One region of the Paenibacillus sp. 7516 genome, then DNA from elsewhere that is predicted to be linked to it. Evidence: riboswitches for the same ligand, from Rfam matches in the RefSeq annotation. Region 1 holds a riboswitch; the other holds the start of a gene.

What was found. Region 1 has a riboswitch for glycine ahead of sdaAB (L-serine ammonia-lyase, iron-sulfur-dependent subunit beta). Riboswitches for the same ligand answer to the same signal wherever they lie in the genome.
Region 2: linked by a shared signal. The riboswitch ahead of gcvT (glycine cleavage system aminomethyltransferase GcvT) and the one ahead of sdaAB (L-serine ammonia-lyase, iron-sulfur-dependent subunit beta) in region 1 are both predicted to bind glycine.

What each region holds. Positions count from the first base shown of each region.
Region 1 covers NZ_NPBI01000029.1:30,544-39,227, reverse strand. The annotation lists gene CHI14_RS23280 (response regulator transcription factor) at 1-617, opposite strand, end outside; gene CHI14_RS23275 (alpha-glycosidase) at 823-2,583, shown strand; gene sdaAA (L-serine ammonia-lyase, iron-sulfur-dependent, subunit alpha) at 2,762-3,709, opposite strand; gene sdaAB (L-serine ammonia-lyase, iron-sulfur-dependent subunit beta) at 3,699-4,388, opposite strand; glycine riboswitch at 4,495-4,596, opposite strand; glycine riboswitch at 4,601-4,726, opposite strand; gene CHI14_RS23260 (MFS transporter) at 4,920-6,203, opposite strand; gene CHI14_RS23255 (PH domain-containing protein) at 6,415-7,935, opposite strand; gene CHI14_RS23250 (PH domain-containing protein) at 7,928-8,422, opposite strand; gene CHI14_RS23245 (LolA family protein) at 8,454-8,684, opposite strand, start outside.
Region 2 covers NZ_NPBI01000020.1:61,353-70,036, forward strand. The annotation lists gene gcvPB (aminomethyl-transferring glycine dehydrogenase subunit GcvPB) at 1-417, opposite strand, end outside; gene gcvPA (aminomethyl-transferring glycine dehydrogenase subunit GcvPA) at 492-1,847, opposite strand; gene gcvT (glycine cleavage system aminomethyltransferase GcvT) at 1,844-2,980, opposite strand; glycine riboswitch at 3,167-3,268, opposite strand; glycine riboswitch at 3,272-3,395, opposite strand; gene gcvH (glycine cleavage system protein GcvH) at 3,736-4,128, shown strand; gene CHI14_RS16240 (PTS mannitol transporter subunit IIBC) at 4,558-6,018, shown strand; gene CHI14_RS16245 (BglG family transcription antiterminator) at 6,058-8,154, shown strand; gene CHI14_RS16250 (PTS mannitol transporter subunit IIA) at 8,160-8,594, shown strand; gene CHI14_RS16255 (mannitol-1-phosphate 5-dehydrogenase) at 8,591-8,684, shown strand, end outside.

The DNA.
Region 1 (8,684 bases):
CGTTCAAGCTTCTCGCGCAGATGGCGAATATGTACCATTAAAGTCTTATCCCCATCCAGATAAGGCTCGTTCCAGACAGCCTCATAAATCTGTTCTTTCGTACGGATCATGCCCATATGCCTGAGCAGGTACGCGAAGATGTGAAATTGTTTGCCTGATAAAATGATCTCCTCCCCCGTCTCCTCATTGACGATCCGATTGTCCTTCTCATAGATGGACAGGTGATCCAGCTTCAGGGCAGCATCGGACGAAACGGTAGTTCCTGCCTTGCGCAGCTGTACTTCAATGCGTGCAGCGAGCTCATCGGGGTGAAACGGCTTAGTTACATAATCATCGGCAAAATCAAGCCCATGCAGCTTGTCATCAATGGATGTTCTGGCCGAGAGCATGACGATGGGCACGGAAGGATGTTCCTTTTTCAGCCGCTGTCCTACCGTAAATCCATCCAGCCCAGGCAGCATGACATCCAAAATAATCAGTGAGCAGCCCCCAGCAGCTTCGGCTGCCCCCTCACCGCTTCCCAGCCATATGACCTCATAACCTCGTTCCTCCAGGTCAGCCCTGACCCATGTCGCGATTTCCGTATCGTCCTCAATGTATAGCAGTTTTGTTTTCATGCGTAGATTCGTTTCCTTTCTGTACCCTTTGGGTTAATTATATATCTGAACATATTGGAGTAAGCTGTATGTATGAACGAAGCACCATCTAAAGGGATTACATCGTTACTTTCATTAGTATTATACCTTAATCTTCAGCTACAGAAATGCCATGCCTGATGTCCATGATGTACATATGAAGTGAATAGACGGGAGGAATTTTAACATGCTGCTGGAAGCCATCTATCATCAACCCAAACGGAACTGGGCATATGCCTACGATAAGGATACTGTTCGCCTGCGCCTGCGTGCCAAAAAGAATGATCTCACCGAGGTATACGCCATGACTGGCGACAAATACGCATGGGAAAATACCAAAAAGCAAATCTCTTTAACCAAATTCACCTCAGACTCTATGTTCGACTACTATGAAGGGGAAATAAAGCCTCCGTACCATCGTCTGAAATACTCCTTTTTGCTCAAAAGTGGGGACGAGCAGATCTGGATGTCCGAAACGGGTTTCCAGGAAGACGAACCAGACGATACGGGGCAGATGTTTCAGTTCCCCTATATTCACCAGGGTGCGGTCTTTACGCCGCCTGAGTGGGTCAAGGATGCGGTTTTCTATCAGATCTTCCCTGAGCGATTTGCCAATGGCAATCCGGAACTGAATCCGGAGAATGTTGAACCATGGGGCGGCGAGCCTACACCATCCAACTTCTTTGGAGGTGACCTCCAGGGTGTGATGGATCATCTGGACTACCTCAGTGAGCTAGGCATTAATGCCATTTATTTTACCCCCATCTTCGAAGCAACTACGAATCATAAATATGATACCGAGGATTACCTCCAGGTAGATCGGCATTTTGGTGATGCAGACACCGTGAAACGCTTGGTCAAGCTGTGTCATGAACGCGGTATCCGGGTGCTTCTCGATGCGGTATTCAATCATTCCGGGAAGACGTTTGCCCCATTTGTGGACGTACAGGAGAACGGGGAGAAGTCCAAATACAAGGATTGGTTCCATTTTCATGAATTCCCTCTGGATGTGAAGGATGGCATCCCTACGTATGAGACCTTTGGATTCGAGCCTCACATGCCGAAGCTGAACACGGAAAATCCAGAGGTGAAGGACTATCTGCTGAAGGTAGCCGAGTATTGGATCAAGGAAGTGGGCATGGACGGCTGGCGGCTGGACGTTGCAGACGAAGTGGATGATGCATTCTGGCGCGATTTCCGCCGGGTGGTCAAGGCTGCGAATCCAGAGGCGTATATTCTCGGAGAAATCTGGAATGAATCCTCGGCCTGGCTGCAAGGCGATCAGTTCGACGCTGCCATGAACTATCCGTTTACCGATGCCGTGAATGGTTTCTTTGTCAAAAATAAAATGAATGCCGAGACGTTCGCGAATTCCATCGGACGGCAGCTGTCACGTTATCCGCTGCAAGCCAGCGAAGTGGCGTTCAACCTGCTGGACAGCCATGATACGCCAAGACTGCTGACGCTGTGTGAAGGCGATCAGCGCAAGATGAAACTGGCCGCATTGTTCCAGTTCACTTATCTGGGCACGCCGTGTATCTATTACGGAGACGAGATTGGGCTGGATGGCGACCAAGATCCGGGCTGCCGGAAATGCATGGAGTGGGACGAGGCGAAGCAGGACCGTGAGTTGTTCACCTTTTATCAGCAGCTCATCGCTCTTCGCCATGCCCATCCCGCTCTCCGTGCAGAAGGTCACGTCCGATTCCTGCAAGCCCGTCCTGAGGGCAGCCAGCTTGTTCTCGAACGCCAAAGTGAGGATGAACGCATTCTCGTTCTGTTCAATCGTTCGGAGGAAACGGCGATCATTGAATTCGAGGCGGGTGCGGGCGAATGGACCGAATTGTTGGACGGTAACCACCGCACGGCCAGGGACGGCGATGTTCTCGCTGTTGAACTACCTGCATACGGTTATGCCGTGTTAAGTACGGATATCGGTCAGGAATAAACTTAATATTTATTTTTCATCCTCGTAGATTACATGAGCTTTCTCCTGTAAAGCCCGGAGTTAGGCTGAAGCGTTTTTCTCTTTAAATAAAAAAAGCGTCCTGCATGACCTGTAAAGGTCAGCGGACGCTTTTCTCCGTTTTGTCCCGTATAATAAATTCTATCCTATCGGCTTTGTTCTACGCCTGCTCTTTCGAGTCATCCTTCGTGTTCTGTGGTTCGGACTCTGCTTCAGGTTCCGCACGCTTCGCTTTGGGTTTCGCCAGCTTCTCCATCATTTTCCGGCCTGTTGGCGTCTGGGCCAACCCGCCCTGCGCTGTCTCGCGGTGCCTGCTCGGCATCGCACTTCCCACTTCCAGCATGACGTCAATGACTTCGTCCGATGGAATGGCACTTCTTACCCCGGCCAGCGCCATATCGGCCGCAGCCAGTGCCGTTACCGCACCGAGTCCGTTGCGGACGATGCATGGAATTTCAACAAGCCCTGCAACCGGATCGCAGATGAGGCCCAGTGTATTTTTTAACGCGAGACCTACGGCATGAACAACCTGCTCCGGCGTCCCTCCGCGCAGCTCCACCATTGCACCGGCAGCCATGCCGATCGCCGAACCGACTTCTGCCTGACAGCCACCCTCTGCACCTGAAATAAACGAGTTATTGGCAATAACATATCCGATTGCACCTGCACAGAATAAGCCGTTCACCAGATGCTCATCACTCCATCCGAATCGCTCCTGGGAGCTGATGAATACACCAGGGATAATCCCGCATGAACCAGCCGTCGGTGTAGCCACAATCCGGCCCATCGATGCGTTGACTTCAGATACACACAGGGCATAAGCCATTGCCAGTGCGGAAGCGTCACCCGAGCAGGTTTCGCCCTGGCGAATATATTGGGCCATCTTTTTGCCGTCTCCGCCAGTCAAGCCACTGCGCGAAGTGGTGTCCTCCGTCAGTCCTTTCTGTACAGCCTCTTTCATCACCTGATAATATTCCGACATCTGCCGCACAACGTCTGCTTCCGGCGTATTCGTCTCCTGAACCTGCTCCTCGATCATTAGCCGCGCAATGGTTTTGGATTCAGCCGTACAGATCGTATTCAGCTCATGCAAGTGCTTAAACCGCATCCGAATCAACCCCTCTCTTCAAATCAATGACGCGAATATCCAGCACATGATCCAGTGAACGCAAGCGTTCCAACATCTCGGCACTTGGTGCTCCGTCCATTTCCATCGCTGTTAGCGCTTCGCCATCCCGGGCTTTCCGGTCTACCTGCATATACCCGATGTTAACCCCTGAGGAGCTGATCGTAGACGTCACGGAAGCAAGCACCCCTGCCTTGTCCGCATGACGCAGAACGAGTGTGGGGAATTCCCCGCTGATCTGTACCCGGAAATCATTAAGCGCATGCACCGACACACTGCCGCCGCCAATCGAAGCACCAACGAGTGAACATTGACGCTCACCATGCCACAACTCAATTTTGACCGTATTCGGATGCGGAGCAGGCAGTCCACTTGTATAGAACTCAACCTTCATACCCGCTTGTTCGGCATACGCCTCGGCGTCTGGTATACGTGGATCATCCGTGACATAGTCAAGCAAACCACCAATTAACGCCAGATCCGTACCGTGACCTTGATACGTATCGGCAAATGAGCCGTACAGTGTCAGCCTGGCACGTTCAGGCGTACACCCCAGCCACTGCCTTGCAATTCTCCCCAGTCTCGCTGCCCCAGCTGTATGTGAACTTGAAGGGCCCGTCATCGACGGACCAATAATTGAAAAAACATCTTTAAATCGCATCCTGCACCCCTCCATATCGTCATATCCATCCAGACATGCACCATAATGTTCCTTAATTACTGAATGATGACATCAAAAAAGGACAGTAGAAGGCCTTAGGCCCTCTCTCTGTCCTCGTTACCTGAGAGTTTCATGATCAGAGGCCGCCCCAAGGGGTACCCTACTCATCATATACCCCTTGGGTGGCGCATTCGCGCACTCTCCAGAGTTGCGTCCAACGATGGTACTTTTACCTGAGAGATTAACCACCTGCGCCGGGTGCGCAGCGGCTTGCTCCTTCGGTGCCTGGCAGCCTACTGAAACCAATGGCCTGCCCAGGTCTCTCCCGCTCGTTCTCATCCGCTGTATCGTATATATTCGCTTGAACACATATCAAACGTTGTCCTTATGAGATTGATCATTCATATAACAGATTAATATGCAACACACGTAATGTCAACAAAAGTAACGCATCATTATCATCTTGGTAAAATTCCTCTAATATTATATGCAGCTTTCCACAGAATCGTTCAGTTTTCAATAGGCTATAGACTAGCTGTGGAGAGATTTTGATTTTGATGATGAGCTGTGATCCTTATAATATGACTGTCTTGAAGGAAGCCAGCTCGTAAGCCATAACAGGAGGGAACCCAGCATCAGAACTGCCGAAACGACCGTATATACGGTTCGAAGAGAGATCATTTCGGCAACTACACCCATGACCAAAATCGAAATGACCTGCAATGCACTCAGCATGAGTCCAAGTACGCTGCTCATTCGCCCCATCAAGTCTACCGGTATATTATTCTGATAAAAGGTGACCAGTCCCGTGTTTGCCGGCGCCGAACACAACCCAAGCAGAATAAAGGCGAATGCGGCAAGCTCGAACGAAAACGAACGAGCGAACAGGAAATAGCCAAGCGCAACTAAGAGCACGCCCCCGCCCATCATGTGACGTATGGACAAGTGTTTGGCGAACAACCACACCAGCAGAGAACCCGCCATGTATCCAGCTCCAGTAACACTCATCAACGCACCATACTGTGACTCAGACAGGTTCATGACTTGACGGATAAACACCACTTCCTGTGCATCCAGCGACATACCAATAACAAGAATAATCTGGAATAAGGCATAGATACCTACCACATATCCTGCTTGGCGACTGAATTGCATTACGGCCCGCCAATCCTGGGCGATCAGGCGAGGGGTCAGCCTTGTCCTACCGCCGCTCTGCTCTCCAGTGCCCAGCCTTGGCAGAAACATCAGGACGAGCACCGACACAACAAAGGAAGCTGCATTGGCATAGATCGCCGCTACAGGAGACAGATAGATTAACATGACTCCGGCTATGGCCGGACCGGTAATAAAAGCACCTGAGCTGATCATCGCCTGCAGGGAATTGAATCGCTTGCGCCGCTCTGCAGGAACCAGACGGGTGATGTACACCTGCGAAGAAGGTACGAATATGGATGACGACATGCTGACAAGAAACATGATGCCGTACATCATCCATAGACTGGGCATCAGCGGAAGCAATGCCACGAGCACAGCTCTCACCACATCCGCCCCAATCATCAGCTGCCGCTGGTCGTAGCGGTCAATCAGACTGCCTGACCAGAACTTGGTGCATACCGAGGCAATCGGCGAGATAATCCACAAGCCTGCGACTGCCGCCGGGGACTGTGTCATGTTAAGCACCATCAAATTAATGGCCACAATGTAGATAAAATCCCCCAGATTGGATATGCCTACTCCGCCCAGCAGCAAGCCGGCATGTTTCCATCCACCTGACTCGGCGCCCTTCCCTTTCCCCTGATCACGATCATTACTCATCCATTATATCCCTCCCGGATTCATTCCTTAAATCATTCAATGCACTGATTTAAAACCCAATAATTGTATTATCTCCTATTTGATCCTTTTTCGCAGTAAAAAAATGGACAATGCCTGCGTCGATCATCATGTTGTGCAAGACTTCCCGTACAAAAAAGACTGCCCTTAATCTGGCAGTCTCAAGTCGTTTTAATCTAAGATGCTTTCTATATCATTTTTGGGCCAAATCCGAAGCCTGCCGAAACCATTCTTTTACGGCATTAGCCTGGCCATATTCCAGGAATATGGCTTTGAAGCCGCTCCGATTTACCATCAGCCTCGCCCGAACGGATAACAAGGACTTGCTTCGCTGTCTTCGGGTAGCAACTGTATCTACTGTGACCACATGAGGCCGGCGCATCAGCGCTGTTCTGCGGGAGATGGCCCGGTGGCGAATGGTTAGCAGCTTGCCCTGAATACTCAGCCCTTCATCCTTGAAGCACCCGTATCCCCAAACGGCACATAAGGGAATAAGGAGAAATAGAAATGCACCCATCGGGCCCAGAAACACCGTCCCCGCTGTTCCCAGCAGGGCTGCACCAAGCAGTTTCCAGCGCAAGAATAACCAGCGAGCTCGGTCCGGGGGTCTGTTAGCGGGTGGCTGCATGACGAATTGCGGTACAATTCGGGCAAGCAGCTCATTGACATCGCGGAGCGGCAGCAGCGGATGAAGCATCATTTTTTTCTCCATCTCTGAAGTCAAAACAAAAATCTCCACCTCGGCATAACCAAACGGCTGTCGCAGCAGTCCCTCCCTGATCTCCACCGCCTGGACCTTCCCTGGTGAGAACACATGCTTCTTTCGGTCGAGCAATCCGGAAACAATCGTAATATTACCGCCTTCCTGCTCGACCGTGAATCCGGCATACTTTATCGTGAACAGGACAGCAGACAAGATCCAGGCCAGCAAAAACATGACAGGAACTAGTCCGAGCCACCAGATCGCTGGCAGCTGTCCAGCCCGCTCAACCAAGCTGCTGTAGAAATGCGCAGGGAGCAGGTCATCTGCGAAGGAATAAACCCCAGTTCCGAATACGACGACGAGCGGCAGATTCATCGTGGTCAGCGCTCCGGCAAACAGTCTTCCGGCTGACAGCCGAAGCAAAACCTCCCGTTCTGGCTGCATAAGCGGAGCGGATGCCTGGATGTGCTTCTCCTTTTGCTCAGGAGATTCCCCCTCTTCATCTGAGTTAAGATCTTCAGCATGTTCAGCTGAGAGAGGTGCTTCCGCTTTCTTCACAGCCTCATTCCGCTTCTGATATAACCATTGCTCTATCCGCTCGGCCTCCGCAACTGCGAGAGCGGGCAATACACCATCGGCCTCTTTGCTGCCGCCCGGCGTCTCAATCTTGAGCTGTGCCAGCCGGAGCAAGCGCTGAATCAAAGGCTGCTGTGTCTGGATGGAGTGAATACGGCTGAAATAGATCGATTTCTCCTCCCGGACAAAGATGCCCTGACGCAGCATAATCCGATCATCCTGAAGCGTGTAGCTGAATTTACGCCATTTAAACCACCCATACAGAATAAACGGAAGCGTAAATAGAACAATGGCAGCAGCATAACCATACCAGGGAAATTTGCTCCAGTTCACGCCTTTGATGATGAGTAGAACGAGGATGGGAATGATGGACTTCATTACGCTAAAAAAGGGAAATAACATGTACAGCTTATGTAGATGCTTTGGTTCATTCATCGGGATCTTCCACCTTCGCCAGATGTCCGATACTGCGCTTCAATTGCTCTGCTTCCTCTCTTTCCAGTCCTGCGATATGGAGTGTGGCTGCGGCAGTAACGATGCTGACCTTGGCAAGTCCATACTTTCGCAGCAGCGGACCGCTCTCCAGTTCCACCTGCTGTACACGCGTCATCGGCACAATCGTATCCGTATGCCATAACCAGCCGGAATGGATCTCCACTTCATCCTCAGCCACCCGAAAACTAAAGTGTCGGTGCCGCAAGCCGGGCAGAATCCATGTGTACCAGACCAGTGAAATAATAAAAAGCCCTAAGCCGATCCAGCCCGGCCACAGCACCCAGTCTCTAACCCATGCGATCATCAGATATCCAGCGGCCAAAAGAGTCAACAGCCCATTGACCATAAGGGCCGTCAGGGCTGTAGCTTGTTTCGCTTTGGGGTGGAGACGTCGCAGTTCTCCGTTGTTAACCTCTGTGTAATCCATTGCGTGACTCACACTCTCCTACCATTCAAAATTAAGGCTGATTAGGAAGCTTCAGATCCTTCGCCCAATCCTGAAGCTTCTCCTTCGTCCATTCCTCGTTCTCACCCATGATGGAGTAACGCAGCCCATTTTCAGTCCATGATATGTTTCGTATGCTCTTCATATACGAACCCTCGGTATCCCGAACCTCTACCTTGGACTCATCAGGCAGCAGTGTATCATCCACATTTTCATCCGGTGCCTTGAATACGGACAGACTCAC
Region 2 (8,684 bases), on a different contig from region 1:
GGTCACCGCGTCCATGCCAGTCAGACCTGCAAGGTCGTTTTGCAACGTATACAGAAGTTCAAGTGCACCTTGAATACTGGATTCAGGCTGATATGGATGGATCTTGGCAAATCCATTGTAGCGAGCTACATCTTCGTTAATCTTCGGATTGTACTTCATTGTACAAGAGCCAAGTGGATAGAATCCGTTATCTACCCCGAAGTTCCGGCGAGAAAGGGCAGTATAGTGACGGATGACATCCACTTCAAATACCTCAGGCAGTGCAGCTGCTTCCGAACGCAGCATTTCCCGGGGAATCAAGCTCGCGGGATCTTGACGCGGAACATCACATTCAGGCAGGGAATAAGCGACACGCCCCGGGCTGCTCAATTCAAAGATCAGCGACTGCTCTGGAGCAGGCGATGCTGCCTGTGTCATTTGTTGCGTGCTGGTTTCGGCTTGGGAAGGAGCTGCCGTTTCCGGCTGTCCTTGGATGGTTGTCATTTCCTGAGTCACAGCGATCCCTCCAATACACGTACGAATTCGTCAATCTCTTCCTTACTGCGCCGTTCCGTAACAGCGACCAGCATATGTCCGGCAAGCTCCGGGTAATCCCGACCAAGTTCATATCCACCGATGAAACCGGCATCCAGCAGCTTCAACTGAAGGGCATTAACGTCTGTCCCTTCGGGCAGCTGGATGACAAACTCATTGAATGTGGGTGCATTAAAGGTCAGGCTGACCCCAGGAATTGCTGTCAATGCTTGAAGAGCATAATGACTCTTTTGCAAATTCAGATCAGCCACATCAATCATGCCCTGTCTTCCCATAGTAGACATATACACCGAAGCGCTTAGGGCAAGCAGTGCCTGATTGGAACAAATATTGGATGTCGCCTTTTCGCGGCGGATATGCTGTTCACGCGCTTGGAGCGTCAGTACAAAACCGCGTTTGCCGTTGCGATCCGTTGTTTGGCCAACGATCCGGCCGGGAATCCGGCGCATATGCGCCTGGGATACAGCGAAATATCCACATGTCGGACCACCGAGCGAAGCGGAGATGCCAAGGGGCTGTGCATCACCGACAACGATGTCGGCACCCAGCTTGCCTGGAGCTTCGAGCATACCAAGCGCCAGCGGGTTTGCGCTGACCACGAGCAGACTCTTGTGCGCATGCGCGAAGTCTGCAGCCTGTTTTACATTTTCCACGGCACCGAAGAAGTTCGGGCTCTGGATCATGACGGCTGCGGTATCATCCGATACGGCGGCTTGAAGGGCATCCCAGTCGGTCACCCCGTTCTGATAACCAATCTCGACAATCTCCAAATTCAGACCGTGGGCATAAGCCTTCAATACCTGACGGGCTTCGGGATGAACCGTACGGGAGACGATCAGCTGTTTGCGGCGAGTTGCCGCTGCGGCCAGATTCCCTGCTTCTGCAAATGCGGTCGCGCCATCATACATGCTCGCATTGGCTACAGCCATGCCAGTCAGTTCACAGATATACGATTGGAATTCGAAGATCGCCTGGAGCTCGCCCTGACTGATTTCGGGCTGATATGGCGTATAGGCGGTATAGAACTCGGAACGGGAAATGACATGATTAATAACGGAAGGGATGTGATGATCGTATATGCCTGCGCCCAGGAAACTGGCGTGTGTCTCAAAATTGGCATTCGCGCCGGCTTGCTTGGACATATGACGCGTCAGTGCGTATTCATCCAGTTTGGAGGAGACAGGCAGCTCGCCTTGATAACGAATCGCCTGCGGAATGTCCTGGAACAGATCTTCAATCGTGTCCACACCGATGGTCGCGAGCATGGCGCTCTGATCCTGTTCAGTCATGGGAATATAGCGGTGCTTGCTCATGCTTGCTCAGCTCCTTGGGTAGGTGTCTTTGACGTACGTGTCCGTTTATGAAAAGGGGTCTTCACAACTTCGGCTTTCAGCTTTTTGCCACGAATCTCAATCTCGAGCGGGGTGCCGAGTGCAGCATATTGGCTGTTAATCAGGGCGAGCCCCAGATTGCGCTTCAGCGTAGGGGACTGTGTACCGGTTGTTACTTCCCCGATCTGCACGCCTTCGGCGTAAATGGGATAGTGGGGACGTGGAATCCCGCGTTCCAGTACTTCAATGCCGACCAGCTTGCGGGCAGGTCCATCATTCTTTTGCTGCAATAGCGCTTCGTGTCCGATAAAAGGTCCGGCATTCAGCTTCACAAACATGCCAACGCCAGCTTCCAGTGGTGAAATGGTCGGCGACAGTTCCTGTCCGTAGAGGGGCAGCTTCGCTTCAAATCGAAGTGTATCCCGTGCACCAAGTCCAGCCGGTACCAGTCCCTGATCAGCGCCAGCCTCCATCAATCCGTTCCAGACCGCAGCGGCCTGATCTGCCTGTACGTATAGCTCGAAGCCGTCTTCTCCGGTATAACCGGTGCGGGACAGCAGCAGTTTTACACCACAGACCTCAGCGTTCTGTACAAAACGAAAAGGCTCGATTATGGATACGTCGGTATCTGTAACCTTTCCGATGATGTCTGCAGCAAGCGGACCCTGCAGGGCCAGGAGACCTGTTTCCACGGAGTCATTCGTCATGCTCACTCCAGGAACCATATGCTCTTGCAGCCATGCCCAATCCTTATCGATATTGGAGGCATTCACAACAAGCATATAATGCTGATCTTCCAGCTTGTATACGAGCAGATCGTCCACTACGCCACCGTCCGGGTAACACATTAACGTGTATTGTGCCTGGCCGGGAACCAGTGTGGTCACGTCGTTAGTCGTCAGTTTCTGCAAAAATGCTTCGGCCTGTTCACCCTGCACCGTGAATTCACCCATGTGGGATACATCGAACAGTCCAGCCCGTTCCCGCACCGCTTCATGTTCCTTCTGAATCCCGCTGAATTGCACCGGAAGCTCCCAGCCTCCAAAATCGATGCACCGTACACCTTCATATTGCTGATAAAGTGGATAGAGTGGAGTTCTAAGCAAATCGGACATCAAATCACCTCGTTATGGCCGCTACCGGGCCGAGTGTATAACATGAATGATGCATTCTTTTCTTGGATAAGTATGGTTAAGGCTGCTGATGACAGCGTCGGCTCGATCCTGAGTTTCGTTTTTTTGGGAAAAAGGAAAAGGACAGGCCAAAGAACCGGCATGCCAGAAGCACGCTGTATTCTTAGGCTCTGTCCTTGGTACCTGAGAGTTACCCCGCCAATAGGTTGCAGCAGGTTTCCCCTTGGGTGATCAAAACGCCCATACCGGGCGAATAGATGCTCTCCAGAGTTGCGTCCCGTAAAAGTCCTTTTGCCTGAGAGATTCACCTCCCGCTTGTCGGGTGGTTTACTCCTTCGGCGTTACCGCATGCATCCAAGAGTTGGACGTCACGGGTAATCTCTCCCTTTACATTCATCCGCGGGTGATGCACACAACGATTAACATTTACTCTCTCATTAAAACGTGAATCCACTCTCGATGTCAAGAACGATATCACAGAAATCAATAAAAAACCGAATGATATTTAGCGATCTAGATATATTGTTCGTGTATATAAAAAGAGTACGCTTACTATTCTAATATTACCCATTATATGTAGAGTGAGGGTGTTTGCGTTACAGGCTCTAATCATCAAAAATCAAATAATTTGTGAGGTATCTTGACATTTCAATCAAAAATATCTTACGCTATGTTCTGGGAAAAAGGGTTGGCCGAAGGACGCATGCACTCATTAATGAAAAGCGAGGCGGATATCGATGAGCGAATTGAAAAGTGATTTCCTGTACAGTGAAGAGCATGAGTGGGTGCAAACCGTAGGGGAGGATACTGTACGGATTGGCATTACCGAGTTCGCGCAGCATCAGCTGGGGGACATTGTGTTTGTTGAATTGCCTGACCTTGAATCAGATGTAAAAGCGGAAGACAGCATTGGTACGATTGAATCCGTGAAGACGGTTTCGGATTTGTTTTCTCCGGTAAGTGGTTCCATTATTGCCGTGAATGAAGCGCTGCAGGATGCACCTGAACTCGTCAACAGTTCGCCTTACGAAGAAGGCTGGATGATCGAGATTCGTGTTGAAGGTGATCTGACAGCAGCGTTGTCTAAACTGATGAATGCTGACGCATACCGTAAGCACACCGAAGAGTAAAATCTGTTTGCACTAAATAACCTTTATTATTCTATGGTTTTTTTCATAATATGGACGTTCGTGCACGTCTTCAGAGCCTGTGTGAGCCTTGGTGCTCATGCAGGCTTTTTGTGTTCTCAAGGACAGGCTTGTTGCCATTTGAGGCACTTAAACAGGATGGAATAAGGCTGAATCGCACAAGCTATATTATAGAATTCAACACCGTAAATGATATAAGGCACATACGAAAAAAGCCAAGTATATCAATGGTTAGAACCCTCTCATCACCATAAAAACGATTACATAAACACAATGTTGTCATCAATGATCATGACGAAAGTACGCTTTCATTTCGTTGAACCGGAGACCAATCTGGCTTAGGATAACAGCAGGGGAGAAATGATACCCCTTTCATAAATGATAACTACTTGATCCGAGGAGGATAATACAATGAGTAACTTGGACCAAACGTCCAATTCCAAAGGCGGTCTCCGGGTAGGTGTTCAGCGTTTTGGCCGATTCCTAAGCGGCATGGTTATGCCAAATATGGGTGCGTTTATTGCATGGGGATTAATTACGGCGCTCTTTATTGAAAAGGGCTGGTTCCCTAACGCGGATCTGGCACTGTTGGTAGATCCGATGATCAAATATTTGCTGCCACTGCTTATTGGATACACTGGAGGTACTATGGTGCACCGCCAGCGTGGTGGTGTAGTTGGTGCCATCATGACTATAGGGGTTATCGTCGGTAGTGACATTCCGATGTTCCTGGGTGCCATGATTGCCGGACCTCTGGCCGCATGGATTATTAAAAAGTTCGATAAAGCCGTTGAAGGCAAGATCAAAGCAGGATTCGAGATGCTGGTTAACAACTTCTCCGCCGGTATTATCGGTGGTATCCTGGCGATCATTGCACTGCTGGGCATCGGACCTGCTGTTGAAGGGATCAGCACTGTATTGTCTGCTGGTGTACAGGGGCTGATGAATCTGGGATTGCTCCCACTCGTCAACCTGATCATTGAACCAGGGAAGGTATTGTTCCTGAACAATGCAATCAACCACGGCATTCTAACACCGATTGCAACAGATCAAGCGAGAGAATTGGGTCAATCCGTATTATATATGCTTGAATCGAACCCCGGTCCCGGACTTGGTATCCTGCTGGCTTACTGCTTCTTCGGTCGTGGAACAGCAAGATCTTCTGCACCGGGTGCCGTTATCATCCATTTCTTCGGGGGGATTCACGAAATTTATTTCCCTTACATTCTGATGAGACCAATTCTGATTCTTGCGGCAATCGCAGGTGGCGTGGCAGGTACAGCAACCTTCATGCTTACCGGAGCCGGACTGGTTTCAGCGCCTTCACCGGGTAGTATCATTGCATATTCTCTGTTAACGCCAAAAGGTGGATATCTGGCGATGCTCGCCGGGGTGGCTGTGGCCGCTATCGTATCCTTCCTGGTTGCAGCACTGCTGCTGAAAACAGGTAAGCAAAAAGAAGAAGATCTGGAGTCTGCAGCGAATCGCATGAAAGACATGAAGAGCCAAGGCAATACAGCGAATGCTGCTATTACAGCAGATAATCGTGAAGCAGACAGAGCCGCGGATTTGGCTTCTTCAACTGTGAAAGCAAAAACCGATGTAAAGAAAATCGTCTTCTCCTGTGATGCAGGCATGGGTTCAAGTGCCATGGGGGCTTCCATTCTTCGCAAAAAGATGAAAGCTGAAGGGATTGACGTTGCGGTAACCAACACGGCAATCAGTGATATCCCGCAGGACGCAGACGTTGTTATTACGCAGAAGACATTGACGGACCGTGCCCGCAGCGTGGCACCGAACGCAGAACATATATCCATCGACAACTTCCTAAAAAGCCCGGAATACGATACGCTCGTTGAACGCCTGAAATAACAGGTTGCGATCGTTTTCCCTGAGCCGGAGGCTTGAGATATGAGTATTACGAAAAGACAGCGTGAAATTGTGGAGTTTCTGTTGGAACATCCGCAGGAAGTAACCGCCGGCGACATTGCAATTGCGGTCAAAGTCAGTACACGAACCGTCCATCGGGAGCTGCAGATGATTGAGAAGTGGCTTGAACCCTTTGGCATGAAATTGGAAAAAAAATCAGGAACCGGAGTCCGTATAGACCCTGGTTCCGATGATTTGGCTTCACTGCGTGAGCAGCTGGAGCTGAACGAATATGTGGAGTTTACGCCCGAAGAGCGTAAACTCTTCATGCTTTGCATTTTGCTGGATGAGGCAGAGCCTGTAAAACTGCTTGCGCTCGCATCGGATATGAGAGTAACAGTCTCGACCGTGAGCAATGATCTGGATGAACTGGAGCCCCGGATTCGTCAAGCGGGCCTGAAGCTGGTTCGCAGGCGAGGATACGGAGTGAAGATCAATGGCAGTGAAACGGCCTATCGCGCAGCAATCGCAGGACTTGCGCTTGAATATCTGGATGAATCTGATCTGTTCGGAAGGCAACCTGACCAGGGAATTTCCAAGGTGAACCAGAAGCTGCTGGGCATGATTGGCCATCGTGACGTACTGACGGTCGAGAATGCGTTATGGCAACCGGATATTGACTGGCTCGAAAATATTCCGGAGCGACAGTATACCAAATTGCTTATTCAACTGTCCGTTGCGCTGGTGCGCATTCGCAAGGGATTTACCGTCGGACGTATTGCTTCTCCGGATAAAAAGGCGGTTTATCCTTCTACTGGAGATCAGAGCGTGCCTGAATACATGGCTGCGAGACTATGCAGCGTGCTCTCTGATCAGCTTGGCATCTCGTTTGCCAAGGAAGAACAGAGCTATTTGCACAAATTATTAATTGAAACGGAGCAGCTTATTCACTCCACACGCTTACTGCCTGTTGACGATCTGGTATTGCTGGACATGGTTCGTTCCCTGATGGATCAGATGCAGGGGAGAACAGGCTATGCATTCCAGGAGGATCGTCTTCTGCGAGAAGGGCTGATTGCCCATATGCAGCCGGTGATGGAGCGGATTGGAGGCAGGCAAAGCATACGTAACCCATTGCTTCAACAGATTCGCAAGGATTACGATTCGCTGTTCGGGGATGTGAAGGACGCGGTGCATGACGCATGGCCGGATACGGACGTGCCGGATGAGGAAATTGGATTCCTGGTCATGCATTTTGGCGCTTCCATCGAGCGATTGCGTGTGCTGAAGCGCGAGATTCGGGCCATTATCGTATGCACAAGTGGAATTGGCTCATCCCGTATGCTTTCCAGCCGGTTGTCCAAGGAGATTCCGGAGATCCGGATCGTTGACAGTGCATCATGGTATGAAGCTGCACGAATCCCGGAAGAGGAATATGATCTCATTTTATCGACAGTCGATCTGCCGATGGAACCGCATCAGTATTACAAGGTGAGTCCCTTGTTAACAGCGGAAGAAAGTGAACGTTTGCGTCTGTACATTCAAAATACGACGCTGCAGCGGGTACAAGTTAAGTATGGAGAGAGTAGAGCAAGTGCAAAGGCATCTGACCGCCATGCGGATCCCTCTGGGCTTGATGCCACACTCATTGAGATTGTAAGAATCACAGGCAAGTTTCAGGTGTTTCGACTGGATAATCGTAATATGGGATTTTACGAAACGGCATTTGCCATGTGCAAGGTACTGCAGGAATCCGGGGTGCTGAAGGACCCAGAAGAAATCGCTAGGCTGCTTGAAGCTCGGGAGAAGGTGGGCAGTCAGAAAATTCCGGATACATCACTCGCGCTGTTTCATACTCGCAGTGATGGCATTTATAGGCCGTCCATCAGCCTGTTTCAATTATCAGAGCCGCTGCTCGTGACGGCGGAGGACCCGGTTGGCGTCAGCCATATCCTTCTGATGGTTGGGCCGAGGGAGCTATCCCGGGAGAGCCTGGAGGTGCTAAGCGAGATCAGTGCATTGTTACTGCAGGATGAGATGATTACACTGCTGGAAAAGGGAATCCGGGATGATCTTATTCATTATCTGTCCCGGGAATTGGTTGGATTTTATCGAAGTAAAACCGAAATTGGAGGTTAATAAACATGAGCATACTTACAACAGACAAAGTGGTTATGAACGCAACGGCACAGGACAAATATGAGGCTATTCGCATGGCAGGACAGATTCTGAAAGACGCAGGTCATATTACTGCCGATTATATCGACAAGATGCTTGAGCGTGAGGAGATCGTATCGACTTATGTGGGCAATGGACTTGCCATTCCACACGGAACCAAAGAATCCAAATCGTTCATTCTGTCCACTGGTATTTCGGTGATTCAGTTCCCGCAAGGTGTAGATTTTGGGGATGAAAAAGCCTACATGGTGATCGGTATCGCCGCTCAGGGCGGTGAGCACATGGAGATTCTGACCAGCATTGCGGTCATTTGTGCGGAAGATGAGAACATGGAAGCACTTCGTAATGCCAAAACGGCGGATGAAATCATTACCATTCTCGAAAGTGAAATGGAACTATGAGAGCCCTTCATTTTGGAGCAGGTAATATCGGACGCGGGTTCATCGGATTAATCCTGTCACGGGCAGGTTATAATGTCATCTTCTCGGATG